2 regions of the Pseudoalteromonas sp. S4741 genome follow, and region 1 is predicted to be linked to the other one. Evidence: predicted binding sites of a transcription regulator. Region 1 holds the regulator's gene; the other holds the start of a gene.
The links. Region 1 encodes ArgR, which controls arginine synthesis, uptake and breakdown. Its sites were predicted from a motif close to ANTGAATANNTATTCANT; they were not measured.

Region 1 (14,137 bases):
CTTTTTAGTTCATCGCGGTAAAATTAATGATAATAATTATTAGTCAGGTAAGAAAATATGAAAAAAACACTCGCGCTTGTTGTTGGGTTAATTATCTCAGCACCTGCTGTTGCAACCGATGTTGTGAATATTTACTCATTTAGACAACCTTTTTTAATTAAACCTATTTTAGATGATTTTACACAGCAAACAGGCATTAAAACTAATGTTGTGTTTGCTAAAAAAGGCCTAATCGAGCGTGTTAAGCGTGAAGGCAAACACAGTAAAGCAGATTTAGTTTTAACGTCTAACTTTAGTGCGTTAATTCAGTTAGAAGAGCTAAAGCTAACGCAAACTATTGATAGTGAGCAGGTTAATAATAATGTGCCGGCTGCATTTCGTGATGGCGATGGTCAGTGGGTGGCGCTCACTAAGCGAGTGCGAAATGTTTACTCTTCAAAAGAGCGTTTAGGTCCATTACCTAAGCTGAGTTATGAAGATTTAGCCGAACCTGAATATAAAGGTCAAATTTGTACTCGCTCTGGTAAACACCCTTATAATTTAGGGTTAGTGGCTTCTATGATTGCTCATCATGGTGAAGTCCAGACTAAAACATGGCTTGAGGGTGTAAAAGCGAATTTAGCGCGTAAGCCGCAGGGAAATGACCGTGCGCAAGTTAAAGCCGTTAAAGAAGGTTTATGTAATTTAGCTTTAGGTAACAGTTACTACTTAGGTAAAATGTTGCAAGATGAAGCGCAAAAACCGTGGGCAGATGCGGTTAATATTAATTTTCCAAACCAAACTAACCGTGGTTCGCATATTAACGTATCGGGTGCGGTAATTACTAAGTATGCTAAAAACCCTGAAAATGCCTTGAAACTTATAGAGTATATGACCGACAATAAGGCGCAAAATATGTATGCCTCGCTCAATATGGAGTACCCGGTCAAGCCAGGTGTTAAGCTTTCAAGTTTGGTTGCATCATGGGGAAGCTTTAAGGAAGACAGCTTACCGCTTGATGAAATTAGCAAATATCGTCCATTAGCCCTTAAGCTAATTGATGAGGTGAAGTTCGATCTTTAATGACTTATAAATTTCAGCTGTCGAAGTGGCAGCTTATTGCGTGGTCGACGGGTTTATTACTGTCGACCCCGTTGTTTTTTCTACTAGTAGAATCTTTACAAGGCGACTCAGAGGTATTTACCCACCTGTGGAATACCGTGCTGTGGGACTATATAAGTAATACCGTATTGCTGGTTTTAGGTGTAGGGTTACTTAGTTGCCTGATTGCGTTGCCACTGGGTTGGCTCACCGCTTATTGCCGTTTTCCTGGCAAACAACAGTTTGAATGGGCACTGATGCTGCCACTTGCCATGCCTACCTATATTATTGCTTATGTGTACACGGATTTACTCGACTATGCGGGGCCGGTACAAATAACTCTAAGAGAGTGGTTTGGTTGGCAGTCGCCAAGTGACTACTGGTTTTTTGATATACGCACCTTACCAGGGGCAATTGTTATGATTGCGCTGGTACTCTACCCGTATTTATATTTAATTTTTAAAACTGCACTGCGAGAACAATCTTTTAAGTTAGTCCAAGCCAGTCAGTTAATGGGGCTAAATGCATGGAAAAGCTTTTTTAAAGTCAGCCTTGTATTATCCCGTGGTGCCATTGTAGCGGCCCTTGCTTTGATCAGCATGGAAACCATGGCTGATTTTGCCACCGTAAGCTATTTTGCTGTCAGTACATTAACCACCGCCGTATACGATACCTGGTTTGGCTATTATTCATTAACTGCAGCAGCAAAAATTTCAGGGGTGATGTTACTACTGCTGTTCTTAGCATTGATCACCGAGCGTTTTAGCCGTCGTAACCAAGCGGTGTTTGAGCGTCAATCGAGCGTGAACAGTGAAGCGCTTTATATCCTCAAAGGCAAGTCTGCGTGGCTAGCAACTGGGTTTTGTAGCTTTATTTTAATTATTTCGTTTATTATTCCGATGGTTGTATTGCTCAAATATGCAGTGATGTATTTTGATCAAGCGTGGAATAGTGAGTTTTTTAGCTATGCATGGCAAAGTTTAAAAGTGGCGGCTGTAGTCAGTGTGGTGACTATTATACTGAGTGTTTTAGTGGTGTTTTATCAGCGCATTGCAAAACAAAAAAATCCATTAATACCCGGGCGTTTGGCTAGTACGGGCTATGCGTTACCCGGCACAGTATTAGCGATAGCGGTATTGTTGCCACTCACCCTATTAGAAAATACTATTAACCGCACTTTAGCTCCTTATGATTTAGATATTGGCTTATTACTTACTGGTAGCTTACTCACTATTATTTTTGCTTATATAGTGCGGTTTTACGCCGTTGCACACGGAGCTATTGAGTCGAGCTTTTCACGCATTAGTCCCTCCCTTGATATGGCAAGCCAGTCAATGGGAAAAAGCCAAGGGCGCACATTATGCTTAGTGCACTTACCTTTATTACGCCGAGGCTTATTAACCGCCGGTTTATTGGTCTTTATCGAGTGTATGAAAGAGCTACCCGCAGCTTTGTTGTTAAGGCCTTTTGATTTTGAAAGCTTAGCAACTCATGTGTTTCAGTATGTAAGCGATGAACAATTAGAGCTGGCCTCTATATCGGCTTTGTTTATTGTGGTGGTGGGGTTTATTCCGTTATATTTTATTAACCGTTCAATGGAGCAGCGTAGCTAAATGAGTAGTTTGATTTTACAAGGCGTGAGCTATGCATATAACGGGACTAAGGTGATAGATAATTTAGATTTAACCTTAGGTAAAGACGAAATAGTGTGTTTACTCGGAGCCAGTGGCTGCGGTAAAACCACCACACTTAAAGCCATTGCAGGATTAATTGAAGCCAAACAAGGGCAAGTATTTATTGATGGTAAGCTAGTCAGTGATGCTAATACGTTTGTTTCACCTGAGCATCGTAATATTGGCATGATGTTTCAAGACTATGCGTTATTTCCGCATTTAACGGTGGCTAATAATATTGGCTTTGGCCTAAGCGGCATGAGCAAAGCAGATAAACACGCACGCGTAAGTGAAATGCTAAAGCTGGTACACTTGGTAGGCTGCGCCGATAGATTCCCTCATCAACTCTCTGGTGGGCAACAGCAGCGAGTAGCGATTGCACGTGCATTAGCTTATAAACCTAGCTTACTGTTACTTGACGAGCCATTTTCTAATATTGATACCCAAGTACGATTTGAGTTAATTGCCGACATTAGACGCATTATTAAGGCGCAGCAAGTATCGGCTGTGTTTGTTACTCACTCAAAAGAAGAGGCGTTTGCTTTTTCAGATACGCTTGCGGTTATGCACCAAGGTAAAATTGCGCAGCAAGGTACGCCAGAACAGCTTTTTGCTAAACCACGTTCAAAGGAGGTTGCAGAGTTTCTGGGTCAGGGCATATACTTAAGCGCCACCGCATTAACCGCCACTGAATATCAAACGCAGTTTGGGGTGGTTGAATCAATACAGCCACAGCAGCATGGCGTGGCGGATAAGGGCGTTATTTATGTGCGTCCGCATCAACTTGAACTTGTTAGTAATAACGATACTCAACAGCAATGTGAGCGGGTTAGTATATTAAGTAGTCGCTTTATTGGCTCTGCTTATGTATACACTGTGGTTATTGCTGAGCAAGAAATAGAAGTTGCAGCTCAGTATGGCCAGTCATTTGAAATTAATGAACAGGTTATAATAAAAATAAAACCGCACACGGTGAATTTTTTTTAATCGTAATTAATCGCTGTGTTTTGCTCTAAAAAGTAAGGAATGACAATGGCGCAAGCGCAATCAGGGATTTGTGCTGAAGCAAACTTACACGGTTTGCACTTATTTTTTAATGTACTTGATGGTCACGACGAACTACTTCGCGCTAAGCTTAAAAAAGTGAGCGATATTGAAGATGAGTTTAGTGATCAGTTCTCTGAATCTATGCTTTCTTGTATGGTCGCCATTGGCGCGCAATATTGGCCACACATTCTGCCTGATTATATGCCAAGTGAGCTGCGAGGCTTTCCTAATATTACCCATAGCGATTTTGTGATGAGTGCAAGGCCATGCGATTTATTTGTGCAAATCCGCTCAGACAGAGAAGATGTAAACCACCTGTTTGCATTGCAAATATTAAAACTTTTCAACCCTGATGTTGAGCTGGTGGAGCAAATTCGAAATTTTCGTTTTTTAGATGGCCGTGATTTTAATGGTTTTATTTATGCGGGCGATACTCCGCATGGTCGTCAAAAACGGGTAACGGCCCTCGTTAATAAGCCCGATAGCTTTGAAGATCAAGGCAGCTATATTCATGTTCAGCGCTATAAGCATGACTTAACGTTATGGCAGCACTTGTCGTTGCAAGAACAAGAACAAATAATGGGGCGTACTCGTCTCGACAATACCCTAATAAGCCCCGCACTTGAAAGCAGCCATGCGACTCGAAGTGAATTAAAAGATGAACAGGGACAAGCATTATTACTAAATCAAAGTATGCCTTATGGCGACGTGTATGAGCAGGGAATGTTAATGATTATGTGCTCGGCTAAAGGGGATGCATTCGAGAAAGTGCTCAACAGCCGTTTAGGGCAGGGGGAGCATTACGATCATTGGCTTGACTTTACTCAAGCAGATATGGGCTCTGCGTTTTTTGCACCCTCAGTGCGATTTTTAAAGCAGTTATAAAACAAGCCAGTAACGGCTACGTATTAGCATAGCCGTAACAATGATAACCAAACGTGTTTAAACCGTATCAAACAAAATACGCACACGCTCTAATGTGAGGTCTATTTCTGATACTTTCGCTGGCGCAATAAAAATAGTGTCATCGCCGGCAATTGTTCCTAATACGCCATCTGCTTTACCTAATGAGTCAAGTAAACGGGCAATTAGCTGCGCAGCGCCTGGGCTGGTGCGAATAATAATCATCATTTCGTTATGCATAATGTCAATAACTAACTGGCGTAACGGGCTTTTAGCGGTTGGTACACCCATTTCGGCAGGTAAACAGTACACCATTTCTTGTTTTGCATTGCGGGTACGTACCGCGCCAAACTTACTTAACATCCGCGACACTTTACTTTGGCTAATATTATCAAAGCCTTGTTCTTTTAATGCGTCGACTATTTCGCCTTGTGAGCCAAAATTTTCTTCTTTTAAAAGTGCTTTAAAGGCTTTTACCAATGCTTCTTGTTTGTCTTGTGGTTGCATAGTGTCTAGTTAGTTATGTTGTCGATACTGCAAATTCTACACAAAAATGCATATTTATGCAGCAGTTGTTTAGGTTTTGCTGCGTTTAAACAGTAAAGTTTACAACTATGGTCGAAAATATAGTTAAAATAGGCAGGATAAATTTGTTTTTAGTCGCTAATTTCTTTATCTTATGAACCACAAATATTTCCTTCCTCAAATCACGGAGAATTCCAATGAAAGTTGCTGTATTAGGTGCTGCAGGTGGTATCGGTCAAGCGTTGTCTTTATTATTAAAAACAGGCTTACCAGCTGGTTCAGAATTATCACTATATGATGTTGCGCCAGTAGTTCCTGGTGTTGCTGTTGACCTTTCTCATATCCCAACAGATGTAAAAGTTGAAGGTTTTGGTGCAGATGCACTAGATAAAGCATTAACAGGTTGTGATATTGTTTTAATCCCAGCGGGTATGCCGCGTAAGCCAGGTATGGATCGTGCAGATTTATTTAATGTTAACGCAGGTATCATTAAAACATTAGCAGAAGGCATTGTTGCTAACTGTCCTAAAGCGCTTGTAGGTATTATCACTAATCCAGTTAACGGCACTGTACCGATTGTTGCTGAAGTATTCAAAAAAGCAGGTACTTACGATGCTAAGCGTGTATTTGGTATTACAACACTCGATGTTATCCGTTCTGAAGCGTTTATTGCTGAACTTAAAGGCGTAGACGTAGCAAGTGTTAAAGTACCAGTGATTGGTGGCCACTCAGGCACAACCATTCTACCGTTACTTTCTCAAGTTGAAGGTGTTACTTTCACTGATGAAGAAGTGGCTACACTAACTCCTCGTATCCAAAATGCAGGTACTGAAGTAGTTAATGCTAAAGCGGGCGGTGGTTCTGCAACATTATCTATGGGTGCTGCAGCAGCACGTTTTTGTATGTCTCTAGTTAAAGGCCTACAAGGTGAAGACGTTGTAGATTATGCATACGTTGCTGTTGAAAATGGCGATGCAGAGTACTTTGCACACCCAGTACGTTTAGGCAAAAATGGCGTAGAAGAAATTCTTTCTTACGGCACTTTAAGCGCATTTGAAGAGCAAGCTAAAAATGACATGCTTGAAACGCTGAAAAAAGATATCAAAGAAGGTGTTGATTTTATGGCGTAATAGCCAAAATTAACCAATAAAAAAGCCTGCGTTTGCAGGCTTTTTTATTGCTCGGAATTATCTACACAGTATTACTTAGTGGTCGCGGTCAACCGCTATTCTAGCTAAGCTAATTAGTGCTTGCTTGTAACTCGACTCCGCTAAGCAATCTAAACAGGCAATTGCTTTATTAGCTTCTTGCTCGGCTTTCTCCATGGTGAACTCAAGGGCATTGGTATGTTTGAGCGCAGCCAGTATCTCGTCAAGGTGCTCCATACCATTACAGTGCTCAATAGCGTCTCTTATTAACTGTGTTTGATGCTCACTACCGTGTTGCATTGCATATATAAGAGGTAACGTCGGCTTACCTTCAGCTAAATCATCGCCAATGTTTTTACCAAGTTGGTCGGCATCAGCGTTGTAATCTAAAACATCATCCACTAACTGAAAAGCAGTACCTAAATGCATACCATACAAATTAAGTGCCTCTAGTACAGTATCGTCTTGGTCAGTAATAATGGCCGCAAGGCCCGTCGCTGCTTCAAATAGCTTGGCGGTTTTAGAATAAATAACCTGCATATAACTGGCTTCAGTGGTATCAGGGTCGTTGCAGTTCATTAATTGCAGCACTTCACCTTCAGCAATAATGTTGGTTGCATCAGCCAGTACTTGCATTATTTGCATTTTACCAAGACCCACCATTAGCTGAAACGAGCGGGTGTAAATAAAATCACCCACCAGTACGCTAGCAGCATTACCAAACTCAGCATTTGCTGTAGGTGTGCCACGGCGCAAATTAGATTCATCTACAACATCATCATGTAAAAGCGTTGCGGTATGAATAAATTCAATGATAGTTGCTAGCGTAATGTGATCTTTGCCTTGGTAACCTAGCGCTTTAGCCGCCAAAATAGCCAACATAGGGCGAACACGTTTGCCACCGCTGTTAACAATATACAAACCAAGTTGATTAACTAACGCCACATCTGAGCGCATTTGCGCATGTATTAGTTGATTGACGTCATTCATATCGCTTTCGATTAACGCCTGGATAGCTTTTATATCCATTGATCTCCGAGCCAATTTTAATGTGTGAACGGCGCAGATTGTACAACAAAAAATGCATTAGCTCGATATTTTGTGATGATTCCTTAAAAAAACACCCTTAATTAGGTTAAATAACCTATTAACCTTGTGAATAATTGATTAAACACCCTGGTTTAATTTTGAATCACCCTTGGTGGTTAATTGAACTACATAGGCTCGCTTTGCTATTGCTAATTTATTTTCTGTAACCGTTAAAAAGCGCTTGGCAAAGGGGGATTTTAATATAAAATAGGGGAAATATTGAATTGCTCTCAATGCAGCTACTTTTTATTCATTTAATTACAAAAAGAGGCTTGCTAGTTTTTACGCATTAGCGTAAACTTCGCGCCCTATTGAAGAATATTTTAGTTGCGTCGATTTGAGGGCGCACAGACGGAGTTAATTATGTACGCGGTTTTCCAAAGTGGTGGTAAACAGCACCGTGTGACTGAAGGTCAAACAATTCGTCTTGAGAAATTAGACGTTGAAACTGGTGCAGCAGTTGAATTTGATTCAGTACTTTTAGTTGCTGATGGTGAGAAGATCGAGATTGGTGTACCGTTCGTAAACGGTGGTAAAGTAACAGCTGAGGTTGTTTCACACGGTCGCGGTGAGAAGATTAAGGTTGTTAAATTTAGACGCCGTAAGCATTCTCGTAAGCAAATGGGCCATCGTCAATGGTTCACAGAAGTTAAAATCACTGGCATTAGCGCTTAATTAGAGGTACTTAGAAATGGCACATAAAAAAGCAGCTGGTAGTACTCGTAACGGTCGCGATTCAGAAAGCAAACGCCTAGGTGTTAAGCGTTTTGGTGGCGAATCAGTTCTAGCGGGTAGCATCATTGTTCGTCAGCGTGGAACTCGTTTCCACCCAGGCGCAAACGTAGGTATCGGTAAAGACCACACTATCTTCGCAAAAGCAGATGGTAAAGTTCAGTTTGAACAAAAAGGTCCTTTAAACCGTAAATACGTAACTATCGTAGCTGAGTAATCAGTAAGGTAGTTAAAAAACCCCGCCTTTGCGGGGTTTTTTGTTTTAAGCATGTTTAAATATATACCCAAGTGTTTTTATGCTCAGTGTGCTCTATAGGCCACTTAGGTATATAATAGAGTTATTAACAAGCCAATCCCTAAAGTGAGTAATCATGAAGTTTGTAGATGAAGTAGAAATTCGCGCAGAAGCTGGTGACGGTGGCAGCGGCATCGTGTCTTTTCGTCGTGAGAAATATGTTCCAGATGGTGGACCTGATGGCGGTGACGGTGGAGACGGTGGTAGTGTTTATCTACAAGCTGATGAAAACTTAAATACCCTTATTGACTATCAATTTGAGCGTTTTCACAGAGCAGAACGCGGTACAAACGGTCAAAGCCGTAATTGTACGGGTAAGAAAGGTGAAGACCTGATCGTTAAAGTGCCTGTTGGTACACGTATTATTGATGTTGATACACAGGAATCATTAGGGGATTTAACCCAAGATGGTCAACGAATTGTGGTTGCAAAAGGCGGTTTCCATGGCTTGGGGAATGCGCGTTTTAAATCAAGTACTAATCGTGCTCCACGTCAAAAAACACTTGGCACACCGGGTGAAGTACGTAACCTTAAGTTAGAGCTAATGCTACTGGCTGATGTCGGCTTACTTGGGTTACCAAATGCAGGTAAATCAACCTTTATCCGCAGTGTGTCAGCTGCAAAACCTAAAGTAGCTGATTATCCATTTACTACGCTGATTCCTAACTTAGGGGTTGTTCGTCCTGAAGCAAACAAATCATTTGTAATTGCTGATATTCCAGGTTTGATTGAAGGCGCGTCAGAGGGAGCGGGATTAGGTATTCGCTTCTTAAAGCATTTAGAGCGTTGTCGTGTGCTTTTACACATTATAGATGTAATGCCAGTTGATGGCTCTAACCCTGTTGATAATGCATTTGCAATCATCAACGAGCTACACCAGTACAGCCCTAAGCTCGCTGAAAAGCCACGCTGGTTAGTATTTAATAAAATTGATTTATTGCCTGAAGATGAAGCCAAAGCCTTATGTGAGCAAATTGCAGAAGAGTTGGGTGAGTCTGAAAATATTTACAGTATTGCTGCAATTAATAAATTAAATACGCAGCCATTAATTCACGACATCATGACGCTACTTGATAACATGCCTAAAGAGAAGTTTGTAGAAGTGGCAGACGAAGAGGTTGAATTTAAGTGGGATACCTACCATCAAAAAGCCACTAAAGGCGATGATGATGACTGGGATGATTGGGATGAAGATGATTACGACGTAGAAGTTGTCTACGAGCGTTAATTATAATTGTATATATTTAAAAGGAGCTAACGCTCCTTTTTTATTTTTTTAATAATAAAGAATTAGGTGTTTAGTGTGATAATTTCAATGATTGCAGCAATGGCAAACAACCGTGTCATTGGCTTAGATAATAAAATGCCATGGCATTTACCTGGTGACCTTCAGCACTTTAAAAAAGTAACCTCTGGTAAACCCGTTATTATGGGGCGCAAAACATTTGAATCAATAGGCCGACCGTTACCTGGGCGACGTAATATTATTATTACTCGTAATAAAGACTATCACGCATCAGGAATTGAAACAGTAACCACACCAGAAGCTGCACTTGAGCTTGTTAATGATGTTGCAGAGGTGATGATAATTGGTGGCGGAAACATCTACCAGCAGTTTTTAGCGCAGGCGCAGCGCTTGTATTTAACCTTTATAGACTTAGATGTTGAAGGAGATACACAATTTCCTGATTATAAAAGTGTTGCAAACTGGCAAATTGAAGATGAAATGTTGATGACGCCCGATGATAAAAATAAATATAGTTATAAGTTCGTAACTTTGAATAAAATTTCTTAACATTATTGCCAAAATCTGAGCGTGTTGGTACAATATTAAACAGTCGAGTACGAAAAAAGTATTGATATAAGGTATCCAGTCAATGATTAAATTACCGAAGCTAGTTGTAATTGCTGCTATTGCAGCAGGTTCGTTCGCTTATACTGCGCCTGCAAGCGCTAATGATCAGTTAGCTGTTTCAATCTGTGAATACATTGCTGGTGATGATAAAAACCGTCTGCGTAGCAAATTAAAAAGTTCACGTGTGAAAGTTCGTAATATCTATGATGCAGTTTTCTGTAATGGTAATAACTTATTGCGTCACGCTGTTGCAAGTAATGCGGTTGATACGGGTGAGTACATTGTTAAAAACTTATCAAAGAGCTCACTTGAAGATGGTGCCGATATAGCCTGGGCTGAGGCAAATCATGCAGGATCACCTTTAATCCCTATTATTAAAGACCGCGCAGGCCTTTAATTAAAAGCTTAATTTAAAAAAAACCGCGTTTATACGCGGTTTTTTATTAGTTACCTAAAACATCCTTCCATTGAGCTTTTATCTATCCTTCCCTCTGAGTTAGAAGTGCGCCTTTCAACACAGCTATTTTCACTAAATAAAGACATTAACGGTAAATACAGAGCTCTAGGAAAGCTCTCAGGTAACGATACTGCGCTTTTAGCAATTTCGCCGTAAGCCCTCGCCCGATGAGGGCGGGGATATAAGGCGTAAGACGCGTCAGTGGCTTAATCTGGTGTATTTTGACTATCTACATAAACCTTTAACGTTTCGATTGTTGCATCGCCAGCAGTACAAGCAAAGTATGAGCGAGCCCATAGGGCGGAGTTTTTACTCTGCCTTGTGAGGTGCGTATTTTTCAGTCGCAACATCCGAGACGAAACTGCCTTCAGGTTATTAACCATTACACTAATTGAGAGTTTTGGTGGATACGAAATAAGCAAATGCACGTGATCCTGTTCGCCATCCATTTCTATCAACTCACACTCCAGCTTAATGCAAGCAGATTCAAATGCCTCTCTTAATTGCTCTATCATAAGCCCAGTAAACAACTTACGTCTGTATTTTGTTGTAAACACTAGGTGAACAACCAACTTGCTTACGCTGTGCCTTTTTCTGAGATAGCCTTTTAACAACTCTTCTGTGTGTGCACTCACTTTACAAAACCTATTCAAAGTATTAATATATAGATATTATACACAAGAGCACTGAAATGTTAAGAGCAACAAAAGTACGCATTTATCCAACACAAGAGCAAGCTGAGTTTTTGATTGCTCAGTTTGGCGCTGTGCGTTTTGCGTATAATAAATCTCTACATTTAAAGTCTCACATGTACCGCAAGCATGGCGTGATATTGAATCCTAAAAAAGATATAAAGCCATTACTTGCCGTTGCCAAAAAGTCACGAAAATACCACTGGTTGAAGCAATACGACTCAATCGCTTTACAGCAATCCGTGATCAATCTTCACCAAGCGTTTGATAACTTCTTCAACCCAAAATTAAAGGCCAAGTATCCACAATTCAAACGTAGACATAGCAAGCAATCAAGCTATCACTGTGTCGGCGTAAAGGTGCTCGATGGCGCGATCAAACTCCCGAAAATGAAGCCTGTAGAGGCAAATATTCATCGTGAGATTATAGGGGAAGTAAAAAGTATTACACTCAGTTTGAGTAATACTGGAAAGTTCTATGCGTCAATACTTGCTGATGATGGGGCGGAAGTCCCATCGCCAATTCATACAGTGAGAAAGGTAACCGGTGTCGATCTCGGTCTATCTCACTTTGCTATTGAGTCAAACGGAAAAAAGACAGCTAACCCACGATTTGTAAAACGTGCTGAGAAGAATCTCAGACGTAAGCAGCGTCAACTATCTAGAAAAGAAAAAGGCAGCGCAAATCGAGCAAAAGCTCGATTGTTGGTTGCTAAATGCCATGAAAAAGTAGTGAACGCTCGCGCTGATTTTCAACACAAACTCTCTCGAACTCTCGTTGACGAAAACCAAGCGGTGATAGTTGAGACATTGAAATCAGCAAACATGATGAAAAACCGCAAACTGGCGAAACACATAGCGGATGCCTCATGGCATAGCTTTGTTGTTAAGTTGGAGTACAAAGCTAAAGAGCAAGGCAAGCACCTAGTAAAGCTCGATCAGTGGTACGCCAGCTCGAAAACATGCCATTGTTGCGGTCACAAAATGGAAGAAATGCCCTTATCGGTTCGCAAATGGGATTGTCCGTCTTGCGGAGTTAAAGATATAGATCGCGACTTCAATGCCGCCCTTAATATCCGAGATAAAGGTATTTTTGAATTAAAAGCGGCTGGACAGTCGTTTCTGCTTATGGAAGCTGCGTAAGTCTCGGCATTATCGAGCAACGGCTAACGAAATAAGAAGCATCGCCCGATAGGGCGGTGAGACGTCACACAATGCACTGAGATAAATGACGGGCTCAGCGTCATCGCTTATAAATTATGTACAAAAAGCCTCAACTCTAAGTACCCATGCTCTAAGCTACAATAAGTTGGCGAGTGACTATTATAGTGAAGTGGTTAATTTATCTTTATCGACCTATCAACTGCTAAATGATTACCAGCCTGAAATTGAAAAAAGCCTGCAACAAAGTGTAAAAAATTTAAACTTACTCGCTGCAAAAATTGCACAGTTGCCTAATTTAGGAGTGATGAATAAGGTTGATGAATTTGCTTTATTTGTAGATGAAGAGCCAGAAGATCTGGATGCTGATATAAAAGCGGAGTTGGTGAGTTGGCCTAAACGTTATTTGCGCGATTTAAGCAGTACTTTATCGCAAGCAAAGCAGCGTAATTCTGGAACGAATGAGTTACGTGAACAAATTAGCGTGTTATCAAAAACAGTGATTGAAGCAGAGCAAGCATTAAAAGCGCAGCAAGATACCGTTAAACAACAAGTATTTTGGGTGTTCGGAATCGCAATAGGTGGTTTAGTAATATTAGCTTTTGGTATTTATTGGGTGCAACGTAAACAGGTTTTACAGCCTTTGAGGCAACTACGAGATGGGTTTGCATTTTTAATCGAAAGTAATGAGTTAAAAAATATTACAGTGAATAATCCTAAAACAGTTGTTAAAAATGAAAGTTTACTAGTAAATATTCAACACATAGGTGAGCAGGTTAATCATATTAACGCGCAGGCTGCTGAAAATGCACAAAATACTTATGAGGCAATGCAGCAAAGTGTTGGTTTTGCTAAAAATATGCTTAATGCGAGTTCTGATACACAGCAACGTATTGAACAAGGTATGCACAGTGTGCAAGAGTTACTGAGCGGCGTGCAAGGTCGAGGTTTTGCGGTGGTTGCTGATGAAGTAAGGCAATTAGCCATGCAAACCCAAGGTTCGTTAAAAGAGATTAACGATCAGCTGGCGTTATTAAGTGAGAACTCTCAAATGGTCTACTCACAAATTAATGCGTTAACTGAGGATGCCCAATTACAAACCGAAAATGCCCAAGAGCTTCAAGCAAACTCTGAAGGGGTCGCAAATAATGCTCAGCAGACAAACACAGTTGCAGTTGAAGCAATGGAGCTTGCAAAACAGCAAAGCAATTTCCTTAGTGACTTTACTCAATCAATGCATAATAAGAAAAGCCAAGTAAATGAGTTGAGTGAGTTGGTGTCTGATATTCGCTCGCAGCTAGCGCTGCAAATGGCAACAATTAAAAAGGGATTGGGTTTAGACAGTGATGCAGTTTAATCTCGGTATAAACTCGAAACCGTAAATATTAACCTGTATGCTAAAAGTCTACGTAGTTACCCAAAGGATTTAACATGATTGAACAAGGTCAAACAATACCCGCAGTTAGTCTATCTAAGCTAAC
Region 2 (15,908 bases), on a different contig from region 1:
GTAGTTATCTTTTAAAACCGCAATACGGTATTGCTTAGCCTGCTCTAAATTAGTTAAGGAAATACCTTTGCTTTTAAGGGAGTAAAAATTAGTGTCAAATTGGGCGAGCTTAGCAAACCAAATAAAATTATGTTCCCGCTCAGGCGAACGAGAAATAGAAAATATACAGGTTTGGGGATCTCTCAGTGCAATATTGTAAGCCATACTCCAATCGCTTACAGAGATTGAATAATCAATGCCTGCGCTATCAAGCGCCAATCGGACTTTATCGGCAGCATCACCTACTAAATTGTTATTCGCGTCCAGATACTGCGCAGGCGCAAAGTTCTCTGTTACAACAGTAAGTTTAGCCGCACAATGATGGCTTACAATGAGCAATAATACGAAATACCACTTAGTCACAATAACCCACTATATAAAATTTAAGATGTTACTTTTTTGGTAAAAGCAAATTTAATATAGCGGATTAATTACAAATAGCCAATTTTGGGCCTGTGGGATTAACGATTCATTGCTGCAATTAAGAATGCTGAAATTTTAGCGCCTTCTCTAAGCGTCGTCTCTGAGCTTGATTGACCCACTAATGAGCTGTCGGTAAACGGCGCGATTTCCATCATATCTGCTCCGGTTATTGGAAACTCATCGGCAATGGCTGACAAAATATCAAGCGCATGCTGTGGTGTTAACCCATTTTCTTCAGGTGTACCTGTTGCTGAAGCAAATTGAGCATCTAGTGCGTCAATATCAAAGCTTACATACACTTCATCAACCTTGTCAGCCTTTAGTTGCGCGATTGTATCGGCAGCAACAGCGGCTGCGCCACGCTCAATAATTTCAGCAGCCCAGTGCTGTTTAACGCCAAAGGTACTTTCCCAATGTGATTTAGGCTTACCACTTGAGCGAATACCAAATTGAATTAAATGATGTGGCGCGGGTAAAAATTCTAAAATATGGGTACACCAAGAGCCAAAACATAAATCGATGCCCAAACGCTCTACGAGTAAGTCGGTGTGGGCGTCAAAATGAATAATAGCCGTACGTTTACCTTGCTCGCGTTTGGCTTTTAAGTACGCTTTTGTCAGCGGGTAACTAATAGAATGATCGCCACCAATGCCAAAAATTCCTTTATCGTGGAATGTTGCATAAAAGCTGTCACATACATCTTCGGTAATAGACAGTGGACTTACGAAATGATCGTTATTGTCATTGCCATAAAGCGCTTTTTGGCAATTGGTAATTGTTGCCTCGTTTAAGTATTTATCGTGTAATAAATGCGGTATTACGCGCACATCACCTAAGTCAAATGAACGACACTGTGTTTGCTGGTCAATTAGAGCTGAACGTAAAAACAAAGGCCCCCAGTTAGCACCGCGTAAAATACCACCACCACAATCAGAGCTAATCCCCAACATAACCGCTTTGTGGGGTGAGTTAGGTAATTCATTTAGCGAGTCACGCCATAAAACATCGACATTTTCAGTTTGACCATATAATTTATTTCTGAGTGCTGCTTTGCGTTCTTTTGCCGTATTAACCGTGAATACACCATCGCCAGGTGCACATAAACAGTGTTCAACTTTATTTTTAAATGCTTGAAATTGTGTGCTCATTGTAAACCCTTTTTCAATCTGAATATCTTGTCTATTATTGAGTAGTTATGCAAAACGACGAACGCTGAATAAATTAAAAATTAATTGTATGTGGTTATAAAAATCACTGAACGTTGTGTTCTGCGAGGTTAGGTCAGCGGCAAAACAATACAAAACCTACTAACTAACCTTATGAATATAAACAACTTAAAATTTAGCTAACAACTCTTTTAGCTAGCTACTGGTTTGCTCTGAGGTATGAATATAGTGTCTGAGCAAACAAGTCAACTGGCTCATTTTGTTAGTAATTTTAGCCATTGATTGAATATTCAGAGTTAATGAATAAACCAATACGGACATCCGTCCTGTACTTCATTTAGGTTTCTCGTAATCATGCTAAATTGACAACAACTCTTATTAAAAAGGCTTAGTTATGGAAAAGGTATTTCACTTAGGACTGTGTATTGATGATTTAAAAGGTGCAAAACTGGCTATTGTTCCAGGGGATCCAGATCGTGCAGCACGCATTTCACAGTTCTTAGATAATCCAACCTGCCTTGCTCAAACCCGTGAGTTTCACATTTATTTAGGCCAATTAAACGGCCACTCAGTGGTTGTATGTTCAACCGGTATCGGCGGCCCTTCAACGTCAATTGCGGTTGAAGAACTGGCTCAACTTGGCGTACGTAGCTTTCTTCGCATTGGCACAACAGGCGCGATTCAGCCGCACATTAACGAAGGCGATATTTTAATTAGCCAAGCCTCAGTTCGTTTGGATGGCGCGAGTCAGCATTTTGCACCGCTGTGCTACCCTGCTGTTTCTGATTTTTTTGCCACTCAAGCGATGGTAAAAGCCTGTGAAAACCTAAACATCGATTTTCATATCGGTATCACCGCTTCAAGCGATACCTTCTACCCAGGACAAGAGCGTTACGATACGCATTCTGGTTATGTTCCTAAGTCATTACAGGGTAGCTGTGAAGAATGGCAAAAACTAGGCGTGATGAACTACGAAATGGAATCGGCTACTTTATTTACTATGTGTGCCGCTCTTGGCCTACAAGCAGCCTGTGTTGCCGGTGTATTAGTAAATAGAACACGTCAAGAAATTCCTAACGTAGACCACGGCGAGATTGAGAAAAAATCGGTTGCCGTGGTACTTGAAGCCGCTAAAGTGTTACTTGGCTAATGTTGCGCTAATAACCTCAAGTGTTGGCAAGCCAGTAAAGCTTGCTAACACGGCTTTTGCCACCCCAGATTGGTTTTCATGACCAGCCGTTTCTAATAACGTAACTGATTTTACTGTTTGCTTATCAAAGCTCAGTCCTGCTAAAAACAACTGACTCACAGCACTTTGTAATGGCGATAAACTCGGGCTGTACGCTGCATTTTCTGCATAGCTGCCATAAAAATCACCGTTTTCAAACGTACTTATTTTTACTGCACTGTAATTTTGGCTGTACGGCACATAAGCCGCTAAAGCATAACTCATCAGCTTTTCATCAAGTTGTTCGTTTTCAAAACAATTAGTTTGCTTTGCTGGGTTAAATAAGCTGTGCTCATTGCCTAAATCGGTTGGTCCAAATGAGTGAGGTAATAACTCTGCCAATTTAAAGTTTTGTGCTGGCAGTAAAATATCAAGCTCTTTCGCATCAGCGAGTTCATTCATAAATTGACGACAGTACCCACATGGGAGATCACTAATCGCTATTTTAAGAATTTTTTTACCGCCATTTAACCAGGCATTATTAATGGCAGATTGCTCACCGTGCACCACTAAACTAAGTGCTTGATGGTCAAACTCAGCGTTAGCGCCAAAATAAAAAGTAGTGTTTCCTTGTGAATCGAGCCCTTTTGCAATTGCGCCGACATGAAATTTGGAAATAGGTGCAACCGAAAACTCTGAAGCCATAGGCACTAAGCCTTGTAATAAAATATCTTCGCTAACATTAAGCTCGGTGCAAAGCGCTGAAATATCGTTTGGGTATAAAATACCGCGTTGAGTTTTTAATTGACTGCGTAGAGCTTGCGTTTGCGCTACGTTTAATGAAATGTGTGAATTGCTAAGTGCTGTATTATGTTGCACTTTAAAAGTTGCTGAAGCCATAATAGTTTTTATTTGATCAATGGCCAAGTAGTGTAAAAGGTTGGCAAACTAAATACCAGCCTATTCAACGTAAAAAAAAGGAACACGTCGTGTGTTCCCTCTAAAACTAATCTAGTTTTGGATTAACCTGTATTACGCATACCCGCTGCAATGCCGGTCATAGTGATCATCAAAGCATTATCTATATCGTTTTCATTGCCTTTATCATCGCCACGAGAACGACGTAATAACTCAACTTGTAATACATTCAGCGGATCGGTGTATGGATTTCTAAGCCCGATAGACTCTTTGATCCAAGGCTGATCAGCCAATAAGCTTTTTTGTGGGCTTAATGATTGCACTAACGTTATAGCTTCACCAAGTTCATCACGTAAAGCTACACCCAGCGGCTTATACATCTCTTCCACCAGCGCATTATCGTAATGCTCACTCAACCAGCTATCCGCTTTACTAAATACCATTTCTAGCATTTCTAAACGCGCCCTAAAAAATGGCCATTGCAAGCTCATTTCACTTAAGGTTTCTATACCGTATTTTTCAAGCGCGGCTTTAAGCCCGCTCAATGCACCTAACCATGCAGGTAACATTAACCGGTTTTGACTCCACGCAAAAATCCATGGAATAGCACGTAAGCTCTCAACCCCTCCATTTGGATTTCGTTTTGCAGGCCTTGAGCCTAAAGGTAATTTTGACAGTTCCAATTCAGGTGTCGCCATTCTAAAGTAAGGCACAAAGTTTTCATCGTGGCGCACCACATTACGGTAATGCTCACACGACACATCGCTAATTAATGCCATTACTTCGCGCCACTGTGATTTAGGCTCTGGTGGTGGCAATAAATTACTTTGTAGTACCGCACCCGCATAAATATTTAAGCTTTGTAATGCCACATTAGGCAGGCCAAATTTAAAGCGGATCATTTCACCTTGCTCTGTTACCCTAAGCCCACCTTTTAACGACCCCGGCGGCTGAGAATGCAATGCTTGTGCAGCAGGCGCACCACCACGGCCAACCGTACCCCCACGGCCATGGAATAAAATAAGCTCAATACCGCGTTCATCCGCTAGTTGTACGAGCTTATCCATTGCCTCATATTGTGCCCAACCAGCAGCCATCATGCCTGCATCTTTGGCTGAGTCTGAATAGCCAATCATTACATTTTGGGTGTTTTTAATGTGTCCACGGTACCACTCGTTATTTAAAAGTGTAGTGATGACGTTGTGGCCATCGTTTAAATCATCCAAGGTTTCGAATAAAGGCGCCACAGGCAGTTCAAAACCACAGCCAGACTCTTTAAGTAATAGCTGCACTGCTAATATATCAGAGGCAGTTCGTGCCATAGAGATAATGTATAAACCAAAGGTTTTTTCATCTTGTTGCGCAATAACATCAAAGGTGTCGAGCACCTCTTGCACTTCTGGACTTGGTTGCCAATGCCTAGGAATTAGCGGACGACGTGAATTGAGCTCTGTCAGTAAAAAAGCTTGTTTGTCTTGCTCTTCCCATTGATTGTAATCGCCAATACCTAAATGACGAGTTAATTCAGAAAACACATCGCTGTGTCTTGACGAATCCTGTCGTACATCCAGTTTTGCCAAGCGCAAACCAAAGCTATTTACACGATGGATCACATCTAATAGCAAGCCATCAGCAACCACTTGCATATTGCATTTTAACAATGAGCGATAACACACCTCAATTGGGTGCTTAATTTGGTTAATATCAGTTATTAAATCTTGTGATTCTGTACGCTTGTTTTTAATTTTAGCGCTTAAGTACATCACTGTTTCAGCTACTTGGTTTTTAAGCTCTTTGAGCACGGCTCGATAAGGTTCAAACTCTTGCCCTGCCAGTTTAATGAGCTCATCACTGGCATCAGACATTGAAAGTTCAGCACACAAAGTTTCTAAATCACGCTGGTATAAATCCAGCGCCATCCAACGGCCATGATCGAGTACTTGCTTAGTCACCTCAGCGGTTACAAACGGGTTACCATCCCGATCTCCCCCCATCCACGACGTAAATTCTATCGGGCTGTAGTTGGCTGGTAGCTCAAGGCTCAAATGCTGTTTAACATGCTGGCTAAACTCACGTAAAAAACGTGGCACGGCATCCCATAAGCTATTTTCAATTACCGCATAGCCCCATTTAGCTTCATCAACAGGGCTTGGACGAGAACGACGAATATCGTCAGTATGCCAAGCTTGGCTAATAAGCTGCGCAATTCGATTTAATATCGCTTCGCGCTCTTGCGCAAGGTTGTCGGTTCGCTCAAGCGACGCTAAACAATCGCTTAGTTCAACATGTTTGTTAATAATAGTACGGCGAGTCACTTCGGTTGGGTGAGCGGTTAGTACTAAGTTTATGTGGAGTTTTGAGAGTGTGTCGGCTAAATGATTATGATTAAGCTGACCTTGTTCGGCCTTTGCTGCTAACGTTTTTAATGTTTGAGTGAGAGGATTTAGTTGGCAAAAACCAACATCATTAAAACGTGATACGGTATGAAACTGCTCTGCAACATTAGCTAAGTTTAAAAAATGATTAAATGAACGGGCAACCGGTAAAAGCTCCTCATCACTAAGCGCATGGAGTACATCAATTAACGCTTGGCGATCGGCTTCATGGCCACTGCGAGATGATTTTGATAAAGCCCGAATTTCTTCTACTTTATCTAAAATCTCTTGGCCTTGGGCATCTTTAATAGTTTGTCCTAATAATTGACCAAGTAGATTTACATTACCTCGCAAGGCGGCATATTGTTCACTCATTTCTAGCTCTCCTTCGTTTCTTGGAGACCTATTAATATCACTAAGAGGGAATATTTAATAGATCCATTTGCATTGTCTTGTCGTAAAAAAGCATATGTAAAATAAACACAAAGCGATAACATGATCATTTTTTACGATGGCAATTGCCCACTGTGCAATGCAGAAATGCAACATTTAAAACGTGCCGATGTTGATCATAAAATTACACTAGAAGATTTAAATGCGGATGATTTTAGTGAACGTTTTCCTGCAATCGATAAACAAAATGCCATGGATTTATTGCACGCCCAAACTGATAAGGGGCAGATGATTTACGGCTTAGACGTCACTTATCAAGCTTGGCGCACCGTTGGCAAATACCGTTGGCTTAAAATAATTCGTTTGCCCGTAATTCGCTTTTTTGCCGATCATGCTTACACTTTTTTTGCAAAATACCGCCATCATATAAGCCGTTTTTTAATGCCCAATGCGCAGTGTAGTAATGGTCAATGCAATATCAAATCTAAAGGTGAAAAATGAAAACAGTGATTTTATTTGGCGCCAGTAGCGCCATTGCACAATCCTACGTAAGTCATTTAAATCAGCAAGCAGCACAATTTAATATAATTTGTGTCAGCTCATCGAATATTGAGCATAATGATGACAGGGTAACCTATTTCCACAGCGACTACTCGGCGCAAAGCCTAAATGAGCTAACCCAGTCGTTAAAGTCACAACAAATTGAGCTTGCTCAGGTAATAATATTTAATGGTCAATTACACAACGACCAGCACATGCCAGAAAAAAAGCTCGAAGAAATTAACAGTGATTATTTTATGCAGCTTTTGCACTCTAATACACTTGTCCCCCTGCTGTGCTTACAAAGTATAGTGCCATTGCTTAATCACAAAACTCATTGCACAATTACTGCTTTAAGCGCTCGTGTAGGCAGTATTAACGACAATAAATTGGGTGGCTGGTATACCTATCGCGCATCCAAGTCTGCGCTGAACATGCTATTTAAAACAGCCACCATTGAACTTGCTCGTCGCGCTAAAAATACCAAACTTGTTTTATTTCACCCAGGTACTACAGATACACAGCTCTCTAAGCCATTTCAAAAAAATGTGCCCGCAGGTAAACTGTTTACCCCTGATTTTGTTGCTCAGCAATTATTTAAATTTACTTACGAAAACCCACAGCTAGAACTCAACGGCGAACCTGCCTACTTAGATTGGCAAGGAAACACCATAAAATGGTAAGGAACAAACACATGCATTTTTCGAAAGACCGCATAGCCGCACTTGAAAAACATACCCGTACACACTTTATCAATTCACTTTCAGGGTTTAAAAGTGCAAACTTAATTGGCACACAAGACTTACAAGGTAATACCAATCTAGCCATTGTCAGTTCAGTTATTCATTTAGGCGCTCACCCACCGCTAGTAGGCATGATAATGCGCCCGCACAGCGTACCAAGGCATACATTCGAAAATATTATAGAAACAGGCGTTTATACTATTAACCAAGTAAATAGTGATATTTACCAGCAGGCACACCAAACATCGGCACGTTACGCTAAAGATGAGTCTGAGTTTAATGCAACCGGTCTCAAAACAGAGTACTTAAACGACTTTAAAGCGCCTTTTGTTGCACAAAGCCGACTAAAATACGCAGTAAAATTTGTAGAGAATCAGCATTTAGCTGTTAATGGCACTGAGCTGGTTATTGGCGAAATAATGGATGTTTATGTAGATAAATCAGCACTCCAAAGTGATGGCTTTTTAGACTTACAAGCCATCGATACCGTTGCAGTAACCGGATTAGATAGCTACCACACGGCGAATAAGCTCAATCGTTTACCCTACGCGAAAAAATAGCCCAAGGTTATCAAGTCCTTGGGAATGAGGGACTTGATAACTTCCTCTATTTGTTCAATCCCTTGTTCACTAATCGCAATTAATTTGAATTGAACGCATTTAGCCTACACACTATGCAAAATTTTGTAGGAGAAATATATGACCACAGTTGGTATTGGTACACACACACCCGAACAAGCACTTGCTAGTTTAAGCAATATGACCCACTCAGTAACGCCAATTCAGGCCGATGAGTATTTAGTGCGTATGGCCAAAGCGCAAGCTTATATGCAAGCTAATAATATTGATGCGATATATTTAAATGCAGGTACTAACTTAACGTATTTTACCGGTATGAAATGGTACGCCAGTGAACGACTAGTCGGCGCTATTTTACCCGCCATGGGTGAGGTGCAATACATTGCCCCCCATTTTGAAATTGGCTCTTTAGATGGCTTTAAAGTCATTGATGGCCCAATACACGGCTGGCAAGAACACGAGAACCCGTTTGAGCTATTCGTTAAAGTGCTTAAACAACTGAATATTAGTGACACCGCTACCGTGGGCATTGATGAAAGCGCACAGTTTTTTATTTTTGATGGCATCAATAAAGCCAGTTCAGGGTTAAAACTAGTTAACGCACAACCTGTAACCGCACATTGTAGAATGCATAAATCAGCCAATGAATTAGCATTAATGCAATGTGCCATGGATATGACTTTAGCGGTTCATCAGGCTACGGCGAGCATGCTTTATGAAGGAATTAGTACAGTAGAAGTCGAAGAATTTATAAAAAAAGCGCATCAAAAAGTAGGTGCTCCGGGAAATTACTTCTGTATTGTATTGTTTGGCCTTGCTACCTCATTCCCTCATGGTGTAAAAGATCCACAAATTTTGAAAAAAGGCGACATGGTCCTTATTGATACCGGATGCAAAGTACACGATTACTTGTCTGATATCACGCGTACCTACGTATTTGGTGAAGCAACCAGTCGCCAGCGCCTATTTTGGGATTTTGAAAAAGCAGCCCAGTTAGCAGCTTTCAATCAAGCCGCCATTGGCAAAACCTGTGAATCGGTTGACGAAGCAGCCCGCAGTTACTTAGCAGCTCAAGGCTTAGGCCCTGAATACCAAACACCAGGTTGCCCACACCGCACAGGCCATGGTATTGGCTTAGACATTCATGAATGGCCATACTTAGTGGGCGGCGATAAAACCCCGCTTGCCACAGGCATGTGTTTTAGTAACGAGCCAATGCTGGTTATTCCAGATGAGTTTGGTGTGAGATTAGAAGATCACTTCTATATGACAGATGACGGACCGCGTTGGTTTACCCAGCCAAGCCACAGCATTGACGACCCATTTGGTTTAAACAGCTAACCTGAAAACATTCAATAAAAGAGCAGCACTTTCGCTGCTCTTTTTATGTTCAATGATTGATAAACTAAACTTCATCCCAATATCCATTGTTATTAAAAAGCAATCCTTCAAGGATCCTTATGAAAAACTTAAAAATAGATATCGTCTCAGATGTAATGTGCCCATGGTGTATTATTGGGTATAAAAACTTAGAAGCCGCATTGGCAGAATTAAAAGACGAAATGAGTGCGGATATTACATGGCACCCTTTTGAGCTTAATCCGGATATGCCACTTGAAGGGCAAGACTTAAACGAGCACTTGCAGCAAAAATACAGCTTAACCGAAGAAGAAAGCGCACGAAATCGTCAAAACATGGCGGATGCGGGTGAACGAGCTGGCTTTACCTTTAATTTTGACGGTAAACGCATCATGATCAACAGCTTTGATTTACATCGCTTGCTAATGTGGGCTCGTGAAGAAGGTAAGCAAACTGAGTTAAAACTGGCGTTTTTTGAGGCACACTTCACCGATTTAAAATATTTAAATCAAGAAGATGCATTACTGGATGTGGTAGAAAAAGTAGGCCTTAACAAAGACACAGCCAGAGAAATTTTACACTCAGATAAATACGTACAAGCGGTACGCCAAGAGCAAAATAACTTTAAACAAATGGGAATAACCTCAGTACCTACTTTCATTATAAATGATAAGTACGCGCTTACCGGTGGGCAACCGAGTGAATCGTTTATTCAAGCACTTAAGCAAATAAGTGAAGAAGAAGCCAACCAGGAGCAATAATTTTTCGGGTTAGGCTGCATTTTGCGGCCTAACATTATTAGTTTTTTAAGTTAAACACCTGTCTGTTGTTTAAATTAAGCCCGTCCTCAACATCATGATAATAGCGCTCATAAAGCGCGTTCAACTCACCGCTATCTGCTAACTTTGTTAAGCCTTGCTCTAATAACTCAATGATTGCTTTGTTATTTTCGTTTGCGTAAAAATAATAGTAATTATCGTATTGCAGCATAATATGTGGCTCAATAACAAAGTTATACTGAGGATGTTTACGTATTTCGGCTTTTATTGCTGTAACTGAACGCGGAAAATAATCGCCAAGTCCTTCATCTAACGCTTTTAACATGCTTTCATAACTCAAATCACCATTAACTGTTAGACCATTGTTTTTTAAAACATAAAAGTCTGACCAACTTTGTTTTTGCAACGAAATAAATGGTTTTAGCTGTGCCAAGGTTTTGATCTCAGAAAATTCTTTTAACCGACTATGTTTAACCATGAGCAAGCGCTTTGAATGCAGTCCATTATAAATAGGATAACTTGTGTGGATTAAATATCTTTGCTCTGCGAGGACGCTTGGCATAGTTAACCAAGCTAAATCAACATCACCGTTACGTTTGAGCTCTTGCAAAATCCTCTTGGTATTCATTGGCTCAATGCTGTAGGCAATATTGAGCTTTACATTAACCTCTGCAAAGCTCTTTTCTAATAACGCTAAAATATAGTAGTTTTTTGGTATGCCTTGGATGCTTGGTTTGCCAAGCTTAAGGGTAATTGTTTGCTCAGTGCTACTGGCAAAAAATGACACTGCCATTAAAATCAAACTGCAGCATAAAATAATAAGCTTCATAGTTATTCCAAGTTGCTTTAGCATGTAACAAACTGAACAAATAATAAGTATAGCGGCAACTTAAAATTGCGTTAGTTTATGTGCGATAAAGTACCTTAATAACATGCCAACCAAATTTCGTTTTTACTAAATGCGGTTCTAAAATTGCACCACTAAAGGCCACCTTATCAAACTGTGGAACCATTTGACCTCGTCTAAACTCACCTAAATCACCGCCTTTTTTACCCGATGGGCATGACGAATACTTTTTAGCTAAAGTTTGAAACTTTGCGCCTTTGCCTAATTGCTTGATGATGTCTTCTGCAATCTCTTTATGTTTTACTAAAATATGCAGTGCGTGCGCCGTATTTGCCATGTAAGTGCCTTTTTAATGCTTAAATTTAAACGCCGCGATTTTAGCACAGCCAGTACATTCAGGCATCTATTAAAGCACTTATAAATAGTGGGCTTGGTCTTGCTTTGAAGGGATCCTGCAATAGTGATATTTATCAAATAAGGTATATCGATTTGATGCAATTTTATCATAAAGCCAATTATTAAAACGATTTGGCAACACACTAAATATACCACTAAGTTTCCACGGATAGCCTAGCTGTTTAATCACCTCAAAAAATGCATGGCTTTGTATAAATGCTTGAGCGTTTTCAATGTAAACCATAGAGGCAAAATCAGTTGTCGAATAGCCAAAGTGCATTAATATTTGCTGCCCTTTTGGCGATTGTACACTGCACAGTTTAAACATGGCCTGAGGATCGTGAGCAATAATAAAATTACACCACGCACTACAAAGCTTGCACTGGGCATCGAACAGTATAATTTTTTGGCTTTTTATTAGCGCGGCGGTATGGGTCATTAATTGCTTGCTCAAGTGAGGGCTTATTGCTGCACAGGTTTTTTTTGTAGCTTGCGCTGCAAAGTGCGTCTATGCATATTAAGCTGCCTTGCAGTCATTGATACATTACCGTTGTTACTGTGTAATACATGTTGAATATGCTCCCACTCTAAACGCTCGGGTGACATAATCTCTTCAGGAATTTCGGTTACTGTCGATACCGGCTCTACTTTTAGCGCTTTTAATAAGCTTGCCATATCGACAGGCTTAGTTAAATAGTCATTAGCGCCCAAGCGCATCGCCTCTACGGCTGTAGCTATACTTGCAAAGCCGGTAAGCAATACAATATGCGCCTTGGGTAACAAGTGTCGCAGCGGTGCAATAAGCGCCAGCCCATTTTCATCTGCTAACTTCATATCTAATAAAATACAATCAGGTTGCTGCTGGCGAGCCCTAAGTAAGGCCTCTGTTTGGTTATGTGCAACCTCACAGTTAAAGCTGTGTTTTGTTAAGCGCCTTACCAAAGTGGTAGCAAGGTTAATGTCATCTTCAATAATTAGCAGCTTCATAGCGCCGACTCGGTTATTAATAGTGGCATTTGTATCTTGGCCACCGCTCCACCATCGGGGTGATTATAAACAGTTAACGAACCATTTAAACGCTCAAACGTGACATTTGATAGCATAACCGCTATTCCCATGCCTTGCTCGCTGGGCATGAGCTGCCCGCCTAACTCCGCTAACTCGGAGGATAAAAAACCAGCGCCAAAATCCCGAATAATTAACGCAATACTTTGCGCATCTGGCTGTTGCCAACTCAACTCTAATTGCATTTGGCCTTTTTTTTCGTTAGCAAGTGCTGCATTTTGTAATAAGTTTAAAATAGCAGGTAGCAGCATGGCATCACTTTTTAATGTGGCTTTAGGCGCCTCATTAAGCCAGTTTATTTGTTGATTAGGGTATTGTAATAGTAACGTATCATGAATTTGATTTTGCAGCTGCTCTGCTTTTATAGGTATTTGCGTGTTTTTATCTCGTAGCTGCATAGAGAGCTTTCTAAAATCATTAAGCTGAGTGCGGCATTGCAGCAAGGGTGATTGCATTTGCTGAATAATTTCATTGTTGGGATGCTCTTCTACAAGCTCTTCAAACAATAATTGTAAATTAGCAATAGGCGTTGCTAATTGATGAGTAATTTGCGCCGCTGCGCCATCGAGAGTAACCAGTTGTTCACTACGCAACTGTTTCTCTCTAACTTTAGCAATAGTGCGCTCACGTTGTTGTAAAGCACGGTTCATTGCACCAATAACCAACGCAATCACGCAGGCACTGATAACAAAATTAACCCACATGCCAATAAAGTGGCCACTCATGTTCATTTGGTGCATGCTATGCTCTGGCATTTTAATCAGTAGCATGCTGTAGGCAGCGATAGCCAGCACAGCAATATAGGCAAGCCCACGAGCGCTCAATGTAATTGCCGCTATCATAATAGGTAACAATAATAACGACACAAATGCGTTAGTTGCACCGCCACTTAAAGACAACAAAATAGTTAAAAAAAGTACGTCAGCGGTCAGTTGCATCAGCATGCCAACAGGCTTTGCTTGGCTAACATTTCTATAAGCAAAGATACTTGCTAACTGAAAAACCGCCTCAAGCGTAATAACGGCTAGCAACGGCATGAGCGCAATTTGATGCTCTAATAAAAAATAAACGCTTAACACTGCAATAAGCTGCACAGCAATGGCGCCACTGCGCAGCATTAATAACCGGCTAATAGCAGGATCGGTTTTAATTAACACAATAAGATTCACCTGATTGAATATACATTACTTTGTTATCCATTATAAATAATGCTTTTTAAGTAATGATTTCATAATAAGCGCCTCATATTAGCTGCTCACTCAGCCGCACTCAAGCATATATGGTCAACAAAGTATTTGTATTCTATTAAGCTTAGAAAGCCTATGAGCTATTGTGTAAAACAGGCACAATCATTAAAAGCTTTTAATTAACACAATAAAAACAAATCAATTACCTTTAAACAAAAATGCAGCAAATAGTCCGTAAAATAGCAGTAATTACTAAGCAAACCATGCTATAAACTAGTGTTAACAACTAATTTTTGATATAACGTCCTCATTAGACGAACACGTCATACCACTTTTAAGAGAACACACTATGCCTTACGCACATATCACTGGTTGGGGTAAATGCATTCCACCAGCAAGCATCAGCAACGACGAAATAAGTGAAATTGTAGATACAACCGATGAGTGGATCACCACACGCACAGGTATCAAGGCACGAAGAGTTAGCCATGTAAGTACTGCTGAACTTGCTAGTGTGGCTGCAAAACATGCCATTGCTTGTGCTGGCGTAGATGCAAAAGATATCGATTTAGTTATTTTAGCAACGTGCACCCCCTCAACAGTAGTTGCAAACACCGCCTCATTAGTACAAAAAAATATTGGTGCCACAGGCGCTGCAGCCATGGACACCAACGCGGCATGTTCTGGTTTCTTATATGCTTTACAAGCTGCGACAGCGCAAATTCAAGCTGGCATGATCAAAAAAGCCGTCGTTATCGCGGCTGAGCGCATGACGTGGTATGTAAACTGGGCACGACGCGACAGCGCAGTATTATTTGGTGATGGTGCCGGTGCCGTTGTGCTTGAAGCAGCAGAAACACCTGCAGGCTTATTAGGGACTAAAACCGGTTGTGACAGCGAAGATCGTGATATTTTACACATTACTAATTTTGGCAGTGATTTAAATAAATATGAGCCAATTGGTCCATCAGACCTTTTATTTGAAGGCCGTGAAATATTTAAACGTGCCGTTAAAGGCATGAGTGAAGCCTGTGACGACGTGCTTGAACAAGCCAATCTTAAGTTAGACGATATCGATGTACTAGTTCCGCATCAAGCCAATCTACGCATTATTCAAGCTATTCAAAATCGCTTAAAAGTGGATGACGAAAAAGTAATGGTCAATATTGGTGAATATGGCAACACCTCTGCTGCCACCATTGCAATTGCATTGTGTGAAGCCGTTGAGCAAGGCTTAATTAAACCGCATGCAAATATTATGTCGGCGGCATTTGGAGCTGGCCTTACTTGGGCGGCAAGCTATATAAAATGGGGCGAGCGAGTAACGCCTATTGCACTTAGTGATGCTAAGCTTCCACCGTGTAATAAAACGGGTTTAGAGCTTGTTGCACCGGCTGTAAAAGCGTGTAAAGACGCAGAGCCTAGCTAAAAGCTAATATACAACCATGCACATGTATTGATAAACAGCGCACTGCTTTTAGTGCGCTTTTTGCTTTTTAAGGAAAATATATGCAACTACTAGGCATTCATCATGTAGCCATCATTTGTAGCAACTATCCACGCTCTAAACATTTTTATAGTGAAATATTAAAACTCACGATTATTAATGAGCATTATCGTGCACAGCGTCAGTCTTACAAACTCGATTTAGCTTTACCTGATGGAAGTCAGTTAGAATTATTTTCGTTTAATGATGCGCCAAGTAGACCAAGCTACCCCGAAGCTCAAGGACTTAGACATTTAGCATTTAAAGTTGGGTGTATTAATACTGCTAAACATTATTTAGAGTCACACAATGTCATCGTCGAAAATATTAGAGAAGATGAAATAACCGGCAAAAAATTCACCTTTTTTGCCGATCCAGATGGCTTACCCCTTGAGTTATATGCACTTTAACATCTAATAACTCAAGGTATATTTAATTTAGTTAAA

Region 2: CWC30_RS09325 (arginase family protein) is a predicted target of ArgR. The motif match lies at 1,647-1,664, and genes of this name have one in related genera.

Annotation. Positions count from the first base shown of each region.
Region 1 covers NZ_PNCN01000074.1:1,596-15,732, forward strand. Annotated here, with positions in the region: gene CWC30_RS11640 (Fe(3+) ABC transporter substrate-binding protein) at 58-1,062, shown strand; gene CWC30_RS11645 (ABC transporter permease) at 1,062-2,693, shown strand; gene CWC30_RS11650 (ABC transporter ATP-binding protein) at 2,694-3,740, shown strand; gene CWC30_RS11655 (Dyp-type peroxidase) at 3,786-4,685, shown strand; gene argR (transcriptional regulator ArgR) at 4,743-5,210, opposite strand; gene mdh (malate dehydrogenase) at 5,426-6,358, shown strand; gene ispB (octaprenyl diphosphate synthase) at 6,434-7,405, opposite strand; gene rplU (50S ribosomal protein L21) at 7,829-8,140, shown strand; gene rpmA (50S ribosomal protein L27) at 8,157-8,414, shown strand; gene cgtA (Obg family GTPase CgtA) at 8,569-9,720, shown strand; gene folA (type 3 dihydrofolate reductase) at 9,796-10,287, shown strand; gene CWC30_RS11695 (DUF3718 domain-containing protein) at 10,370-10,744, shown strand; gene tnpA (IS200/IS605 family transposase) at 11,011-11,439, opposite strand; gene CWC30_RS11705 (RNA-guided endonuclease TnpB family protein) at 11,496-12,638, shown strand; gene CWC30_RS11710 (methyl-accepting chemotaxis protein) at 12,724-14,013, shown strand; gene CWC30_RS11715 (peroxiredoxin) at 14,088-14,137, shown strand, end outside.
Region 2 covers NZ_PNCN01000058.1:388-16,295, forward strand. Annotated here, with positions in the region: gene CWC30_RS09320 (substrate-binding periplasmic protein) at 1-402, opposite strand, end outside; gene CWC30_RS09325 (arginase family protein) at 501-1,610, opposite strand; gene udp (uridine phosphorylase) at 2,023-2,778, shown strand; gene cdd (cytidine deaminase) at 2,767-3,696, opposite strand; gene ppc (phosphoenolpyruvate carboxylase) at 3,819-6,464, opposite strand; gene CWC30_RS09345 (thiol-disulfide oxidoreductase DCC family protein) at 6,585-6,983, shown strand; gene CWC30_RS09350 (SDR family NAD(P)-dependent oxidoreductase) at 6,980-7,705, shown strand; gene CWC30_RS09355 (flavin reductase family protein) at 7,717-8,325, shown strand; gene CWC30_RS09360 (M24 family metallopeptidase) at 8,464-9,684, shown strand; gene CWC30_RS09365 (DsbA family oxidoreductase) at 9,804-10,463, shown strand; gene CWC30_RS09370 (substrate-binding periplasmic protein) at 10,501-11,310, opposite strand; gene ppiC (peptidylprolyl isomerase PpiC) at 11,387-11,665, opposite strand; gene CWC30_RS09380 (thiol-disulfide oxidoreductase DCC family protein) at 11,744-12,163, opposite strand; gene CWC30_RS09385 (response regulator transcription factor) at 12,187-12,711, opposite strand; gene CWC30_RS09390 (sensor histidine kinase) at 12,708-13,946, opposite strand; gene CWC30_RS09395 (ketoacyl-ACP synthase III) at 14,326-15,405, shown strand; gene gloA2 (SMU1112c/YaeR family gloxylase I-like metalloprotein) at 15,486-15,872, shown strand; gene CWC30_RS09405 (leucyl aminopeptidase family protein) at 15,900-15,908, opposite strand, start outside.